DNA from 4 places in the Paenibacillus kandeliae genome. Region 3 is predicted to be linked to each of the others. Evidence: riboswitches for the same ligand, from Rfam matches in the RefSeq annotation. Region 3 holds a riboswitch; each other region holds the start of a gene.

Region 1 (4,340 bases), on a different contig from region 3:
GTAACGATCAGGCACGATTGCTACGGGACGCCCAGCAGTTTGCGCTCGGTGATGTGTTGTCAGCGTCAAAGATTCCGGCGTCAAACACTGATTTTGCGGCCTGGATGGGACGTCTATCCCAGCCATGGCAAGAATTGATTCGGCAGCAAAATGCTACGCCTGAGGAATTTGTTCGCCAATACCAGATTTTTCTGATCAACGAGAATCTAAGCGATCTAAGCGGCTTGGAACGTTGCAGCGAGGTGCGCGAACTGAGCCTGTCACGCAACCAGATTATGGATGTACAGCCGCTTGTAAATTGTAGCGAATTGAAAAAGCTGTATTTGCTAAACAATCCGATTCACGATCTGACGCCATTATCCAATCTGAAGTATTTGCATAGCTTGAACATTGCGGGCACATCAGTAACCGATCTAACGCCACTTGCCACTCTGTCAAGGCTGACAAAGCTATCTTGTAATGATACGCCGATAGAGGATTATCGTCCGCTATTGAAGATAAAGACATTAACTACGTTGACAATTTCAGCACCTTCACATAAGGCGGCTCAGGTGATTAGCGATATGCAGCAATTGCGTCATCTGACAATTCATGATGCACATACATGGCAGCCTCAGGATTGGGAGATGATTGGCACACTGCCTTTATTATCGTTAACCGTTAATGGCGGAACATGGGACAATGCCGATCATTTACGTGCATTCGAGCAATTGCAGGAATTAACCTTTCAACATTTGTATTTGCAGGATGCTTCTGCACTTGCAGACCTTCGCTCTTTGCAAAAGTTAAGTCTGCTGGATAATAGCGATATTTCTCAGTTAGAATCGATTACGCGGTCAACGACGTTGCGTAGCTTTACAGGCAGCTTTGCACAATTCGATCAGATTAAGGACGGTTTTAGTCAGCTGGTTGACTTCTCTAGTCTGACAGGCGATCTCACCAATGAACAGTTTGAAATCTGGTCCAACTATAATCGGCGCTAATTGCCAATATACCTACCGGAGCGCATGGTGCTCCGGTTTTTTGATATGCAGACCGATAGATCATAGTATATAGATAGGCATCCAATCGATATTGAAAATAATGACATATCTTTTTTCAGTCAGTTGCGAAAACATTGCGTGGCACAATGAAACAAAATGTAAAAAGTGAGTAAATGGGAGTAAAGCAGAGAAAAAAGTAGCTTGCGACAGGTAGCAATTTACTAAACTTTTAAAAATCAAACTTGTGGTCAAAAAGGGCTTTTTTTGCCTTTTTGATCTGCTTTACTCTTTCGCGCGACAGGCGTAATATACATTTCAGGATTTAGAGATTCACCGGTAACGGGAATCATTTTTGTTCAGAATGAACCATAGCATCACAATGTTTCTTGTTCTTTATTGCTGAGTTTCCGGTTATGCCGGAAAACGGGGGAACCAATTGTCAGGATGATCGGAGGTGTGAGAGCCGCCGACAGACTGCATGGGGTGAATCGCTTAGCACCGGTAACCATGGGACCGGCGCTGGGCGTAGGGCGACTCTCACCGCCCGAATCCGACAGCTAACCTCGTAAGCGGAAGTCGAGAGAGGAGTGTGGAACTTGTGCCGACACGACACAGGGTAAACAAAGCTCTGTGTTTTATTGTGCGCTTTTTGGGAATATTCTGAACCTTGTACAATCAATTACGCTTAATTTCCGATATGTGGACAGCCATTCATCAACTGTCCGCCGGAAAGCGGGGGAACCAATCGTCACGCTGTACAAAAGCTGATACTGCTTAGGCAACGGCTTTGCACAGCATGGACATGGGGTGAATTCCGGGATGACCGGAACGGGCAATCTTCCAGCCCGAACCCGACAGCTAACCTCGTCAGCGAATCAGGGAGAACTTATATCCGGCTTGAACCGGCGAAGGGATTGCAGGCATCCGATGATGTCTGTACGAGTTTCGTGCGGTCAATAGGGGAAGCCCGGTGAAAAGTTCCATTTTACCGAGGCTTCTTTTTTTATGCCCAAATTCGGGATAACACCATTTGACATGTAATTAATTTGGATTGAAGGAGTTACGTATCATGCTGGATTTGATCATGATTGTGTTGGTATTACTCATTGCATTCGCGCTTGGAGGACTGGGAGAATGGTCGTCCAGAGTGATCGGGGAAAGAGGGAAGGAACAATGACCTGGTTATTATGGATTATCATTGCAGGCGTACTGTTATATCTATGTTATGCCCTGATCTATCCCGAGAAATTCTAAACCGAAACCAACAGAAGAGAGTGGAGTGAGTATGTTAGCATACATCGGAGTTGCCGTTACCTTATTAATCGCGCTGTTACTGGCTCGTCCTATGGGCTTGTATATGGCTCGTGTATTTGATTATAAAACAGGGCGTCTGGATCGCTGGTTCGGACCACTGGAAAAACTGATTTTCAAAATCGGCGGTATTCGTCAGAGCAATCAAACGTGGAAGCAATACGCCGCAGCGCTCTTGGTCAGCAATACTATCATGCTGCTAATCGTGTATATCATTTTCCGATTACAGGATAAGCTACCGCTGAATCCTGCTGGTATCGCGGCGATGAGCCCGGATCTAGCATTTAATACAGCGATCAGCTTTATGACCAATACAAATTTACAGCATTATAGCGGTGAAAGCGGTTTGTCGCTGTTCTCGCAAATGACATCCATTATCTTCATGATGTTCGTCTCACCAGCTACTGGTATTGCTGTAGCCATCGCCTTTATTCGCGGTCTGGCAGGCAAGCCACTCGGTAACTTTTTCGTCGATCTGACACGGGCGATTACACGCATTTTGCTGCCACTAGCAATTGTGGCTGCACTGGTGTTTATCAGTCTGGGTGTACCGCAAACGATGCATACTTCCGTGACAGCAACGACCATACAGGGCGCACAGCAGGAGATTGGCATGGGACCGATCGGTAGTTTCCTAGCGATCAAGGAGTTAGGTAATAACGGCGGCGGTTTCTTCGGAGCCAACTCAGCGCATCCTTTTGAGAATCCGAATGGACTGAGTAATATGCTGCAAATGCTGCTGATGCTGCTTGTACCAACGTCATTGCCATTTACGTATGGACGCATGGTAAACAATCTGAAGCAGGGTCGCGTATTATTCGTATCCATGGCGATGATGTTTGTTGTTATGCTGAGCGTATCGCTGTATGCGGAGCATCAAGGCAATCCGCTGATCAATCAACTGGGATTGCAGCAAAGTGCAGGCTCCATGGAAGGAAAAGAAGTACGATTTGGCGTAGAGCAATCCTCGCTCTATTCTGTCGTAACGACCGCTTCTGAAACGGGAGCAATCAATACGATGCACGATACACTGACACCGATTGGTGGAATGATAACAATCAGCAATATGATGCTGAATACCGTGTTTGGTGGTTCTGGGGTCGGTATGATGAACGTGCTGATGTATGCGATCATCTCGGTCTTCCTATCCGGTCTGATGGTAGGACGTACACCGGAATTCCTCGGTCGTAAGATTGAAGGAAAAGAGATGAAGCTGATTGCGGTCACATTGCTCATTCAGCCGCTGCTTATTTTGGCACCGACAGCATTGGCATTGACCTACTATCCAGATACAATCTCCAATCCGGGTTTCCACGGACTGACCCAAGCCCTGTACGAATTCACATCCTCTGCGGCTAACAACGGATCAGGGTTCGAGGGATTGGGCGATAATACACTATTCTGGAATATTTCAACCGGTGCGGTCATGTTTATTGCGCGCTTCTTCTCTATGGTAACGCTGCTTGCTGTTGCTGGTTCGTTGCTCGCCAAAACACCAGTTCCCGAAAGCAGTGGTACGCTGCGCACCGATCAGGCATTGTTTGGTGGCGTGTTCATCGTAATCGTAGTACTGGTTGGCGCATTGACGTTCTTCCCAGCCCTCGTACTGGGACCGATTGCGGAACAGTTAACGTTGTAACCTATCGTAGGTTTACCATGATGCCACATCGAACAAGCGATCATGTAAAATCGCTAATGGCGTAGGCACACGCATTGATATAATGATACGTCCATATTCAAGCACGTCCATATAATAGAAATAAGTGACAATCAGGTGGAGGAATCAGCAATGAAAAATCAAGCTTCCGTGATGAACCGGGAACTGATAACCAAAGCATTACAGCAGTCGTTTGTGAAATTAAACCCACTGCTTATGATTAAAAATCCGGTCATGTTCGTCGTTGAAGTCGGGCTGGTGATCAGCATTTTGCTGATCTTCGCTCCAAACGCATTTGGCGAATCGGTATCGACCGGTTTCAATATTACCGTTTCTCTGATTCTGCTGCTGACCATATTGTTCGCCAACTTTGCCGAAGCACTGGCAGA
Region 2 (4,340 bases), on a different contig from region 3:
CATACCGACTGTCGTTTTACCGGTACCTGGTTCGCCTTCCAAAATCACTACAGACCCTGGCGGTATACCACCGTACAAAATATCGTCCAGTCCTGGTATACCCGTATGAATAGCATTGATGTTGTTCATGTATTGCTCCCTCCATCTGTAGCATAGTTTAGTCATGCAAGGGTTAGCTTTTCCTACGAAGATGACTGTAAAGCAATTATAACAACGTAAGGCACTTTGAAGAAAGGAATTTCCCATTTTTATAACGAGTCAAAAGTATTTAATCATTTATACCCTTTTTTTCCAGTTTATCATTGCAGTTTCTTAATAAATTGAATAAATTTAGACCAAAAAATACAGCATTTTATCCGGTTATTTTAAATTTAAATGAATACCTGCGAATAATTATACAAAGAGGCTGGAAATCAGTTGATCTCCAGCCTCTTTGTTGTACATCAAGCCTGTTGTGGGAATATAGACGGCGGGCAGGAATACCGGTATTCCAGACAGTAAATCGTCATTCCCACCCGTTCATTGTATTGTGATGATTATACTCTACGTACCCATTGCAGCAGCCTCGGAATCTATACTGATTACCGATTAGCCTTCCAATGCTTCTTTTAACTCTTCTGGCGAACGATCCCACCACTCTTGGTTATGCGTGGACAGTAGTTTTTTCAATGCCGCTTTATCTTCGCTGCCTAGCTCGCTCAGCATGATTCGACGCTTGATCGCATAGTCCAGCTTGTTTACGTGGTCAGCGAGGATTTTCCAGCCTTTTTTGTCTTCTTCATTAATCCACATCTCACAGGCTGTTGCTCCAGCGTAGCTACCGCCCTCTGGCTGCTTGTCCACCGCTACCCAGACAACCCATACTTGGCGACCACCGACAACATCCTCGCGCTCAGCGCTGAATTTGATCCCGCGCTCCACTTTGCTCTTCGCGTGCATCGCACCAATATCAATCGTTGCTTCGCCGCGATCAATAATAATAGGAGAAACATTGTTCAGATTAATCGAGCCTGCACCGAATCCCTTATGCTTGCTGCTCTTGGTGCTGCTACTAATAATATTTAAAGACATTGATTTTTTGGCAGGTTGTTGATTTTGATCCATGGTAAAAGTAACTCCTTTTTTATTCAAATATGAACCGATATCTTCATATGATTGATTTTAACATGATTGTAGCGGATTAGGGTCAAAAAACTAATGCCACAGGCTGTATGTTAGATAAAGTATCAAAAAATCAAAACAAATATCGACAAAAGTATAAAGTTTACAAAAAAATGACCGAAAAAAAGGAAAGCAATCATAAATCAGCCAGTTCACGCGTAAACAATCATCACCTTGCACTAAAAAATGAATTTTTTTTCATAAATGTAATCCCTTTATTGGCGCGGTTTTCATCCTGCCATGTCATAAAGATGACAATAATTTTCGTAGAAAAACAGTTATCAAACGTTGCCAAAGTAAAAAAGCTCTGTTAGAATAAACCCAGCGAGTTTTTAGTAACAACTTTGTAAACTTTAAAATGTCATCTTGTAACTTTTACCAGAAAAGCTGATTTTTGTCGAAAAAGTTGGATATCGTCATACGGTGCATTAACAAAGTGTAAAGCCAAATTCCGTGGCACCGGGAAACGGGGGAACCGTTTTGGGTGAATTGATCTTGCAAGAGAGGGATCATAGGGGAAGCCTTCTACCGAATCCTTAAGCTAACCTCGTAGGCATTGGAAGGGGACAAATGATTTTGAACATGAAAAAGAAACTAACCGCCGCACTAATGGGATTCGCAATTGCATTTACTGTTATGGGGAATAGCAGTGCACATGCTGATTCCAAAATGGACCAGATCATTGATCCAGCAATGGGAACACCGTACCGCATCGGGGGAACCTCTTTCAACGGTTTCGATTGCTCCGGATTCACTCAATATGTATTCAGTAAAATGAACATTGATCTGCCGCGTCAATCCACATCGCAATTCCAAGTAGGCGACGCAGTAAGTAGAGACAATCTGCAAGCTGGAGACCTCGTCTTCTTCAACACGACTGGAGCAGGAGTTTCACATGTAGGAGTCATGGTAAGCAGCACGCAATTCGCGCATGCTTCCACATCCAGAGGCGTACGTATTGATAACCTCAGCATGGATTATTACGCAGAACGCTATGTCGGCGCTAAACGCGTAATGAGCAATTATGCTTTTGACACGTTCGCAACCGACAATTAATATAACCTTTTAAATAATAACCTTATATTTTGTGATTCATAACCGTAAGAGATTCCCGCCAGAATCTTTTGCGGTTTTTTATTTGTTCTTGTACTATATAAACGAAACAAAACCGAAATTGGTTACACTTATTTGGAAAAAAGTTATCCAGTATTTGAGATATTGATTTGGTAATTATGTCTACTAATAATTAACCACGCCATAATTATGGTAAACATGTTTTCCAATATTTATTTTAATTATTTTTAGTTAATACCCGTCTCATTTGATCTTCAATCATCTTCAAAAAGGAGCAGTGATTCATGTCGATTTCCCTCACCCCGCCCTTCATCGTTACGGAAATGACTGAGGCCCATGCGGCTGATATTTGTACATGGGTATATCAAGCCCCTTACGATATTTATGGCTGGATGTCATGGGATCAGATGCAGCAACTGGAAGTGGAGTTTGGCGATCCAAAGCTGCGCAAGGAGCAATATGCCTCCATTTTAGACAGTACAGGTGTGCTATTTGGATTCGCACAGTTTTTCCCATTGGAAGGTACTGTTCGACTCGGTGTAGGCATGCGACCCGATCTATGCGGCAACGGTTATGGCGAAGCATTTGTCCGTGTCATTACCGAAGAAGCGATAGCACGGAAGCCTGAAGCAGAGATCGATCTGGAAGTACTCACTTGGAATCAGCGCGCCATCCGTACGTATCAGAAAGCTGGATTTCATATTACCGATGCATATGATCGCCGTACACCGGACGGTATGAAGCCATTCTATTGTATGGTTTACCAAGCGGACGCAGATAGAACCTCATCGCCATAAAGATTCGGCATACCGATACCAGTGACTGCCCAAGCATCCTTCTTTACTATGGGCATCCAACGACAAAAGACCGAATGACAAAAGAAGCAATACGCCTTCTCCCGTCATCCGGTCTTTTTCATTTTACCCATTTATATTCATCGTACCCTGTTCATCAGATCAGCGGAACAAAGGTCATTTCCGTTTCCCCGATCAAAATATCGATCCGGTGCGTATCCGCAGCATAAATGACTACCCCGCTGCCGACCTGAATGGAAGGTTCGGAACCAAGCGCATAAAATAGATCCTCTGCTAGCGCCTCTTGCACCTCACGGCGCTCCTCTGCCTGTAAGCCTGCCCATTCTTCCGGCGGCATTTGAAAAAATAGATAACAATCGGGAATCAAGTCCAACGCCGTCGTCAAATCAGTCAGTATATCCTCATACTCGCGTCCATGTTTAACGCCCATAACGAACCTCCAGTCCATCTGTCTATATTGTTACAATTGCCAACTTCTTTCCATTATAACTTAAAAAAACTCTTCATAAAGCATCATATTCTGTCGATAACAAAAGTATCAGCGAATCAAGCAATGCCATCATTCCATGGAAGAGAATGATGCAAGCCATACAACATATACTCATGGACGAGGTGTATTATGCAAATTTCAACAATTCTTGGTCTGGTACTCGGGATTCTCTCTCTAGTTGTCGGTATGATCCTCAAGGGCGCACCACTGGTCAGTCTGGTTAACAACCCTGCTGCCTACGTTATCATCCTGGTAGGTACAGCCGCAACGATCTTTATGGCGTTCCCGATGCCCGAAGTCAAACGTGTTCCGAAACTGTTCGGAATCATTTTCAAAAATCAGACTCTGCTCGACAAAAAGGAACTGGTTCGTACATTCATGGACTGGGCTTCCATTACGCGCCGCGAAGGTTTGCTCGCGCTGGAATCCAAAGTTGAAGAAATCGACAATTCCTTTCTCCGCAATGGAATGCGGATGATCATTGATGGTAATGATCAGGAATTTGTACAGGATGTGCTGATGGAAGATATTAATGCTACCGAGGAACGTCACCGCTCCGGCGCGCTGATCTTCTCGCAGGCGGGTATGTATGCACCTACACTCGGTGTACTCGGTGCGGTTGTCGGTCTGATTGCCGCCCTTGCCGATTTGAGTGATATGGAAAAGCTGTCCCACGCGATTGCTGGTGCGTTTATCGCAACGGTTCTCGGTATCTTTACCGGTTATGTATTGTGGCATCCGATGGCCAATAAATTGAAACGTCTGTCCAAAGCAGAAGTGGAGATTAAGCTGATGATGGT
Region 3 (4,340 bases):
TTCAGTAGCGGAGCCTGCGGCAGTCAGCAGTGCGCCACCTAAGGTACATTGGAAGGCGACCATCCACAGTGCATCAGTGGTCTGATTCGCTTTTTTGATAAATACAGTTCCGAGCGCCCAGCTTAGTGCTGTTACCAGAGCTAGCACCACGCCAACGACAGCAACATGACCGGAGAATCCGCCCGCACTAACCGAGATAACCCCCGCAAAGCCCAGCAGCAATCCGATCACTTTGCGCCATGACATGGACTCACCCAGCCACATCCAAGCGAACAACCCGACTAGCACTGGCTGCAAATAAACCAGCACCGAGAACAGCCCGGATGGCAGATACATCAAGCCAACCGTCTGCAATCCATAAAATAATGCCACATTCAGCAAGCCCGAAATCGCATAAGCACGCCAGTTTTGCTTCCAGCGAATAAGCCGTCTGCGCGGCAGCATAATGATCATGAGCAGCAATCCGCCGATCAGTGTACGAAGCCCGGCAAACAGCACCGGCGGTGTATAGGCAAGCGCCACCTTATAAATCGACCATGAAATGCCCCATAAAAAAACCAGCGACGCAATCAGCGCCAACCGTTTCATTGGTGTTAATGTATTCAACGTTTTACCCTTCCTTTCCATCAAAAAGCACGTAAAAGCTGTCAGACGATGTCAGCCAGCACGTTACATCATACGCTTTTTGTAGGCAAAACGCAAAGGAAAAACACAAAGCAAAAAGAAACCTCTTAATCCTGCATATCTAGCATCCGTTCCAGCGGCTCGGCATCGACCAATGTACCCTTCGATACCTTCAAATACTGATATTCTCCATCGATATGCAGCTTTAGCAGCCCATTTTCAAAATCCGTATGCATCTTCTTAAAAAAGACACCTTCCGCCACAATGGGTTTGTCGGTTTCGTAACGAATCTGGTAGCCTTTTGGTGTGTGAATCACATCCACTTCCACGCCATCCTCATGTGTTTCTTCCAAATTGGCTTTCATCCGCTGTACCGCCACAATATGCAGATCGATGGCGCCCAGATGCTCCAGCAGGTCATTGATCAGCGAGCCGCCAGTCATTTCCTCCCAAAAGGAACGTACCGATTGCCCGATAATAAGCTGTGTCACCTGACTGCGGTGTGCTGCCATGGCGATCGCCTCTGCCAGATCGCGTCCTTCGCGCTGCACGACCATAAAAGTACCGCCTGCTTCTTCGGTCAGCTTTTTCCAGCTGTTGTAGTAATTCTGGTCTTCCATATCCAGTTCGCTCACGGGTTCATCCAGTATACTCAGTACGATCAGTGGTGCCTGAAGCAGCTGGGCGAGCCGGATGCCGCGCCGAATCAGCCGTTCCCCATTCAGATTGTAGTGTACACCGACCATGATCTTTTCTTCGTGCATGACCTGTAACGCCCCTTTGTATAAGTATCAATTGTCATAAGGTAGATGCCAGTGTCCCCAAACGGCTAACAAGCCGTTTGTTCACGCCCATACAGACACTTAACCAGCATAGACTAAAAAGAATAATATGCGCTGCAATAATGACTCAAAAAATTCCGCTCCGCAGGTAAAGAAGATACGGTAGCTCTGCTATTTGCTTGATTGCTTTCGGCACCGATCAGGCTTTTCTGCCAGTCCACTAGTGCCTCGCTTGCCAGATGGGTGCGGGTAAAGCCCCATTGCGATTCATGCTGCTGCATATACTGTGCCGCCTGCATGCCCGTCTGCCCTTTGAGCCTCGTAAACACAGATGCCCATTTCACCAGATCCAGATGAGTCGTACCGTCGGAGAATTCAAATTCTGCCCAGCCCGCTGCACCACTGCCACACATACGCAGCAATCCGCAATGCAAAAATTCGCAGTGATCCGGCAATGCCAGCCGTTGATGGTCATATACAAACAGCTCCATATGACGGATACGCGCCGTATCAACAGCAACACCATGCGGACGGACAATCTCTTCAACGAGCGGAACAGCAGTCATGATCATTTATACATACACTCCTTGTAATGTGAGGTTTAGTTGTGAGCCATCATAGGACATTTCCATGACAGCGTAAATGAAATCCAATCTTCATCCTTGCCGATTTGGGATGGAAGATAGTCATGTAATCGGATTCATCACAGCGATTCGCAGCCGCATCGTCATAATGCTCGGTTTTGCTATTGTTTTCGCAAAATTGCAGGAAAATGAAATAATATGGCGTAAGCAAGCGAATACGAGAGAAAAGTCATTGCATCATCTGCCTGAACCATCAAATTGACACAAAACCACATTCTGTCTGCCTTTACTTTGATCGTGGACGGGAGTATGATTCGTCTCAAGTTCATAAATTTCGGCATATCGCTGTATGCGTATGTCGTTACCAGCTGAATGTCCGTATGTTGTACTGCCATCTGGGCAGAACAAATTGTGCGGAGAGCGGGGGAACCAGCGAGAAGTGCCATAGGTGCTTTTCAGGGGTGAATCGGAACAAGGAGACATGTGGGGAACCGCAGATCCTGTCCGTAGGGAGACTCTTACTCCCGAATCCGTCAGCTAACCTCGTAAGCTGAATTAAGAGAGGCGACAATGATCATGACATCCGGTAGGGCACCGCTGTGCGCTGTTCGGAATGCTTGAGAAGCGGCGAGAGTACCTCTTGTGCGGCTTCTTTTTTGTTTGCCTTCACACATTGGAGGAGAAAAGAGATGGAGTTGGAGCAGGAATCGGAGTTACCAAGGTCTTATGTGCTGGTATCTCCGGCGACGCGGGCAGGAGAGCAGTTTATGCAGCTGCTCAAAGTCAAAGGAATCGATTTTGCCGCGATCGTGAACAGCTATAGTGAGAAAGTAAGAATGGAACGGATGGGCATCCATCATGTACTGCTGCTGGATACGCAGCGTCAGGATGAATGGTGTCTACCGCAGATGACGGTCGGGAAAGTGTATCTGTTTGAGCGGAGTTTGCCGTTGTGCTGCCGTTATATCCAGATGTGTCGCTCGTGGACAAGCGATCCGATTTATGTCATTACCGAAAGCAGCAACTCACGTATGATTTACAAAGGTCTGGGCGCAGATTATATTGTCCATACGAATGGCGGCAGTGTCGCCTTTTTGTTGTGACAGTGTGAGCAGTCTCATCTCCACCATAAGCAGGTATAGGGATAGAGAATTAACCATCATGCCGCTGCATACCGTTCCATCGGCAGCAGACGGTACATACTTATGAAGTTTGGAGATGATCGTATGACCGATAAAGTAGCACTCATTGCCGGAGCAACCGGATTGGTAGGCAGCGCGCTGATGTCTATTTTGCAAAAGGCGCCGGAATACCGGCAAATCATCGTTCTTGTACGAAACCATGTACCAGAATGGGAAAGCATGAAGCGGGTGAATCAGGTTGTCGTAGATTACGAACACTTAGAAGATCATCTGGATCTGCTGGTTGCCGATGATGTGTACTGCTGTCTGGGCACTACGATCAAAAAAGCCGGTACACAGGATAACATGTACCGGATCGATGTTACTTATCCGCTGACATTGGCGCAGCTGGCGAAGCGGCAGGGGGCTACCCAGTTGCTGCTGGTCAGCGCGATGGGTGCAGACCATACATCCAAAATCTTTTACAACCGGATCAAAGGAGAACTGGAGCAAAAGCTGGCTGGGCTGGATTATCCGTCTTTCTCTGCGGCACGCCCTTCGCTGCTGCTTGGCGAGCGTCAGGAATTCCGCGCAGGGGAACGTATTGGTGCCGTGCTTGCTAGAGCATTATCCCCGCTTATGGGCGGCGCGTTAGCCAAGTACAAGGCGATTCCTGCGGAAACCGTAGCGCGTGCGCTTTACCGGATAGCCAGCAAGGAACAGCGCGGGGTGCATGTGTACCACTCAGACCGTCTACATGAGCTGGGCGCTGTCTCTGATTCTGCACCGGAGCGAGTGACTTCCTGAATCCGATATCTACGTAGGCTGTACGGAATCATGCAAAGCGGCTACAATAAAGGTTGGCGAATCGGCGCCTACGCCTAGCCAGATCAAGATGATGGGCAGCATGCTGCTGCTGCGGAACGGAGAATGAACAATGCCTCAATTGGATGACAAACAGGCGGCAACCCAGATTGAGAAATGGATTGCCTTTTACGATATGGACAATCCCAAAGCATGGGACAAGGACGACTATACCTTTGTACAGCAATCGTGCCGGTATATGCGCACGGCGGTACAGACGCTACGTGGCAAGGGCAATGCCAATCCAGCGGAGCGTAAGAAGATTGCTAGCGGGCTAGAGGATTTTATCGAGGATTCGTTTATGGACGATCCGAACGAATGGGAGCCGGAAAACCGCGCCTTTGTGAAACAGGCGATGGCGGCGC
Region 4 (4,340 bases), on a different contig from region 3:
ATATGCGCAGCCGTTTATGAAACTGCTTGCCGTTGCCGTAACCGATGCCGAGCAGATTGCCCATGATCATACGACGTGCCGCCGCCTTGGGATGCATCACCAGCCCAGTCATGATCAGATCATCCCAGTCGATCAGCGTCTCCGCTTCCGGCATCTCGCTGTGCAGACGGGACAGCGCTTCGCGAATCGCTTGCGGTGAGGCATTTTCTACACCGATGTCGCCTTTGCGTGTTGCTTCGCTTTCGGGTATGAACGCATGCTTGCAGCCCGGTACTTCGCGGGAGACAATTTTACGAATGCGTTCCCCTGCATGATCAGGGTCCGTCAAAATAATAACGCCACGACGCTCCTGTGCCAGTCTAACGCGTTGGATCACCTGCGAACCGATGGCAGAGCCGCCCGTTTCAATCGTGTCCGCATCTACTGCACGCTTGATCGCTACCGTGTCATCCCGTCCTTCTACAACAATTACCTCTTTGATCACTTGATCTGACGCTTCCCTTCTGGGCCGTATGGGGCAGGATGCTGCCCTGCTCATCCGTATGATCGGCCTTGTGCATATTGTCCTCAGTATAACAAAATAACAAACAAAAAGAAGGGGAAGATTCCCCTTCTTCTGTTGGTTCTATTCACGCTCATGGTTAATAACTATTATATCACAATTCAGCGCTATCAGCGCAGCAAGTGCATCTTCCGCTACCTGTCTTACGGTTTTACCGGACCGATCACATATACGGTATAACCGGATTTGCGACCGAATGCTCTTGCTTGACTCAGGCTGTCAATATATACGTCAATCTTATTGCCATTAATGGCGCTGCCTGTATCTTCTGCACGACGATAGCCGACACCTTCGATGTATACCCACCATCCCATCGGGATGACACTCGTATCTACAGCGATGGTACGTCCTTCTGTTACTCGTGTTCCAGAAGCAGTCGTTGTACCAAGCCCTGGCTCCTGAGAGGAGTACGCAGTCAGCGTTACATTGTTCAATACTTTGGCATAAGAGAAATCTTTATCCGAATGAGATGACGAACTGGCAGCGAGCAGTTTTGGTTGCTGCTTTTTCGTTCCGACAGCGACAACCTTATCTTGCACCTCAGCAGTCGTTTTCTTATCGATCATGCGCTTGGAGACAAATTCTCCATCTTCGTATGTTTTTTCAACATATTGGACAACCTTGCCTTTTTGTCCGCTTTGGACTAGCTTCGTTTTGCCTTCCAGCAATGTGCTGTCCTGTTTTTTAACAACCTGATAAGGCAGTTCGACAACCTGCTTGGCTACAAAGGAAGTCGTTCTAACCAGTTTAATATCCATATCGTGTTGTACTGCTGTTTCGACCGTTGGTGTCAACTTGTCCTCTTCGCCGAGGTCAACGCCAGCTTGGTCGAGTGTACTGCCTACTGTTTTGGCAGTAGTGTACACTTGTTTCGTTTTGCCATCAGCCGTAATATTCACGGCGACCGCGTGGTTCACATACACTTTGTCCCCATCTTGGATCGCTCCGTTCATGGGCATGGAAACTTTGTCTTGCGGCGCAACCGTAATGTTCTGTTCCGCCAGCAGATCGGAAAGATTCAGTTTGCGTGTTTCGACGCTCTGAGCTTTGCCATCAACGATCACATAAATATTTTTGCCTGCCTGCATATACAGAAGCCAGAGTGCCATGGCGATTACCATAACAACTGCCAGCGAAGTGAATAAGGCAAAGCGTAGATTTTTTTGCTTCCAACGCAGCGCGTAAGACATGCTGGATGAGCGTGAACCATGGGTTTCTTTGAAAGGAGCAATTCCCACTTCTTCCGTCCTCCTTACATAGTCTCGCCGTCTTGCTGTATCTTAAATGAGTTAAGACGCGACTATATCAGAATTTCCACAGGCGTTTATCGTGTTTACGAATACCGGCGCATTTCGGTAATCGTTTCGTGTTGTGCAATGTGCCTGCGCCATGGTCAGTCCAAGCGGCTTCCGTTCCCGAACAGTGAAAATCCGGGTTTTCTCATCTTACCTTTTCCTTTTGCACAAAACAAAAAAGCCTTGGGAAAAGTGCAAGAGCAACTCTTCCTGGGCTTCCGACGACTGTACCATCTTGGAAACTTTTAGAAAATGAGAGGTTGCCTCTGCATCGCTTACGAGGTTAGCTGTCGGGTTCGGACATTCATACTGCCTGTATAGATTGCCCTGTGAAACGTCCTCCGCTCATGGCGCAAGTAAATTTCAATTCACCCCAAAGACCCTGTATCAGGAATCATACAATCTGTCTTCCGGTATTGCCGGTTTCAAGTGAATGAAGACAGCTGTTGGTTCCCCCGTTCTCCTATGTAGGAAACTCAGCGAGACCGAATCATGGAATCTCGTTCATAAACAACAAGATTAAATCACTGATGAAATAATATCCCGAACTCAACCCCACTGTAAAGCAAACCTCAACTCCGTTTTTCAGAAAAAGTGGTTAAAAACTTGTAACATTTGAGCATTTAGTGGTTAAAATTCATTCATATATCGTTCTAGCTCGGTTTTTCGGTGGTTTTTCTCCCTATTTCATCGTATACCAAATAATGCCAGTGCATTTTTCGTTGTAATTTCACTAATTTCTTCCAGAGAAACACCTTTTAGCTCGGCAGCTGCCTCTGCTACCAATGTGACATATCCTGAGTTATTTCTTTTACCACGATATGGATGTGGAGTCAAATAAGGGGAGTCTGTTTCTAGTAATAATCGGTCCATTGGAACCTGCTTTAGCACCTCTTTTGGCTGCTTGGCATTTTTGAAAGTAATTGGTCCACCAAATGACAAATGGAAGCCCATATCGAGACACATTTTGGCGGTTTCCCAGCTGCCAGAGAAGGAGTGCATAATGCCGCCAACTTCGGATGCTTTTTCCTCACGCAGAATACGAACAATGTCTTCATGCGCATCTCGGTTATGGATCACAATCGGCATGTTAATCTCGCGTGCAAGACCAATTTGTTCACGTAGGACGCGGTGTTGCACATCTTTGGGTGATTTATCCCAATGATAATCCAGACCAATTTCACCAATGGCAACGACCTTTTCATGACTGCATAAAGATGCAATCCACTCCAGATCACCCGGCTGCATCGTGATCGCTTCTACCGGATGCCAGCCTACCGCTGCATAGATAAAATCATACTCTTCTACTAGCTTCATCGTCGTCGGGATCGTCTCTCGGTCAAAACCAACATTTACCATTCGTGTCACACCGGAATCGTACGCGTTTTGAATCACTTCTTTGCGATCCTCATCAAAATCTTTTGAATCCAAATGGGTATGAGTATCAAATAACATTCATATTCGCTCCTTTACTGCCGTAATTCCGTTATTTTTCTTCTATAGAATAGAAATGAGTTAGACATCTTGTGAAAAGTCAGATGCAGAGCAGATTTACCACCTGTCTGCATCGTTTATTCTAATGATTTGCTTGTTTAGATTTCAAACTCCATTTGCGCCGGACCGAGCTTATCCTCGAAAATATCCGCTACCGGCTTGGACAATTTGTGTTTTACCCTTTCCAACTTCTCCTGTGGGAAATACAGATGATATCGTCCACGATGAATACCGCTAATCGAGCGCACAATGTCCGACACCTCGGAAATTTCCTGTACTTTATTTTGGCGATTCAGCAGCAAAATCTGCTTTTCCTTTTTCGGATCGCCCGGACGGAATACATCATACGGTAGATCTGTCGGAAAATCGATCTCTAGATCGTATTGTGGATGCAGCCCCGCTTCAGCAAATTCATTACGAATCTGATCAATGATGTCCATATCAATCAATTCTGTCTCTACATACTTATATAACCGACGATCCATAAAGCGTGCACACACATCCGCCAGAATTTCGTCCTTTTCAAGCGTCCATTGCATAAAGGTCGTCTGCACAAGCGCCTCATCCAGCAGCAGGTATTCCTTTACATTGAGTGTTCCTCTAAACAAGGAAGGCAGCGGATGCGGTAAGAATGCGAAGTCGTATCCATCATGGAACAATTCTTTGGCACGATGGAAAATATGACGCAGCACAATATCGGAACTGCGTGTAACCGGATGGAAATATACCTGCCAGTACATTTGATAACGTGACATCAAATAATCTTCAATCGCGTGCATACCGGATTCCTTGACCACTACCCGTCCTTGATGGGGACGCAATACGCGAATGATCCGATCCATATCAATCGTGCCATAATTTACGCCAGTAAAATACGCATCCCGCAACAAATAATCCATGCGGTCGGCATCCAGCGGACTGGATACTAGATTCACTACGACCGCTTTCTCGTAATCCTTGCGAATGACCGCAGCCACCTTTTCCGAAAA

The links. Region 3 has a riboswitch for cyclic di-AMP ahead of ABXR35_RS20315 (hypothetical protein). Riboswitches for the same ligand answer to the same signal wherever they lie in the genome.
Region 1: linked by a shared signal. The riboswitch ahead of kdpF (K(+)-transporting ATPase subunit F) and the one ahead of ABXR35_RS20315 (hypothetical protein) in region 3 are both predicted to bind cyclic di-AMP.
Region 2: linked by a shared signal. The riboswitch ahead of ABXR35_RS23730 (C40 family peptidase) and the one ahead of ABXR35_RS20315 (hypothetical protein) in region 3 are both predicted to bind cyclic di-AMP.
Region 4: linked by a shared signal. The riboswitch ahead of ABXR35_RS23200 (resuscitation-promoting factor) and the one ahead of ABXR35_RS20315 (hypothetical protein) in region 3 are both predicted to bind cyclic di-AMP.

What each region holds. Positions count from the first base shown of each region.
Region 1 is NZ_JBFDUZ010000001.1:1,574,064-1,578,403, forward strand. It holds gene ABXR35_RS06900 (SMI1/KNR4 family protein) at 1-983, shown strand, start outside; cyclic di-AMP (ydaO/yuaA leader) riboswitch at 1,371-1,571, shown strand; cyclic di-AMP (ydaO/yuaA leader) riboswitch at 1,656-1,871, shown strand; gene kdpF (K(+)-transporting ATPase subunit F) at 2,157-2,237, shown strand; gene kdpA (potassium-transporting ATPase subunit KdpA) at 2,269-3,933, shown strand; gene kdpB (potassium-transporting ATPase subunit KdpB) at 4,084-4,340, shown strand, end outside.
Region 2 is NZ_JBFDUZ010000011.1:14,035-18,374, reverse strand. It holds gene ABXR35_RS23740 (ATPase domain-containing protein) at 1-129, opposite strand, end outside; gene ABXR35_RS23735 (YwhD family protein) at 589-1,104, opposite strand; cyclic di-AMP (ydaO/yuaA leader) riboswitch at 1,594-1,732, shown strand; gene ABXR35_RS23730 (C40 family peptidase) at 1,744-2,217, shown strand; gene ABXR35_RS23725 (GNAT family N-acetyltransferase) at 2,520-3,032, shown strand; gene ABXR35_RS23720 (hypothetical protein) at 3,187-3,480, opposite strand; gene motA (flagellar motor stator protein MotA) at 3,670-4,340, shown strand, end outside.
Region 3 is NZ_JBFDUZ010000005.1:47,583-51,922, reverse strand. It holds gene ABXR35_RS20330 (DMT family transporter) at 1-606, opposite strand, end outside; gene ABXR35_RS20325 (universal stress protein) at 732-1,388, opposite strand; gene ABXR35_RS20320 (hypothetical protein) at 1,502-1,978, opposite strand; cyclic di-AMP (ydaO/yuaA leader) riboswitch at 2,379-2,557, shown strand; gene ABXR35_RS20315 (hypothetical protein) at 2,680-3,093, shown strand; gene ABXR35_RS20310 (oxidoreductase) at 3,217-3,918, shown strand; gene ABXR35_RS20305 (hypothetical protein) at 4,049-4,340, shown strand, end outside.
Region 4 is NZ_JBFDUZ010000009.1:11,503-15,842, reverse strand. It holds gene rnmV (ribonuclease M5) at 1-484, opposite strand, end outside; gene ABXR35_RS23200 (resuscitation-promoting factor) at 706-1,800, opposite strand; cyclic di-AMP (ydaO/yuaA leader) riboswitch at 2,115-2,349, opposite strand; gene ABXR35_RS23195 (TatD family hydrolase) at 2,545-3,312, opposite strand; gene ABXR35_RS23190 (HD domain-containing protein) at 3,450-4,340, opposite strand, start outside.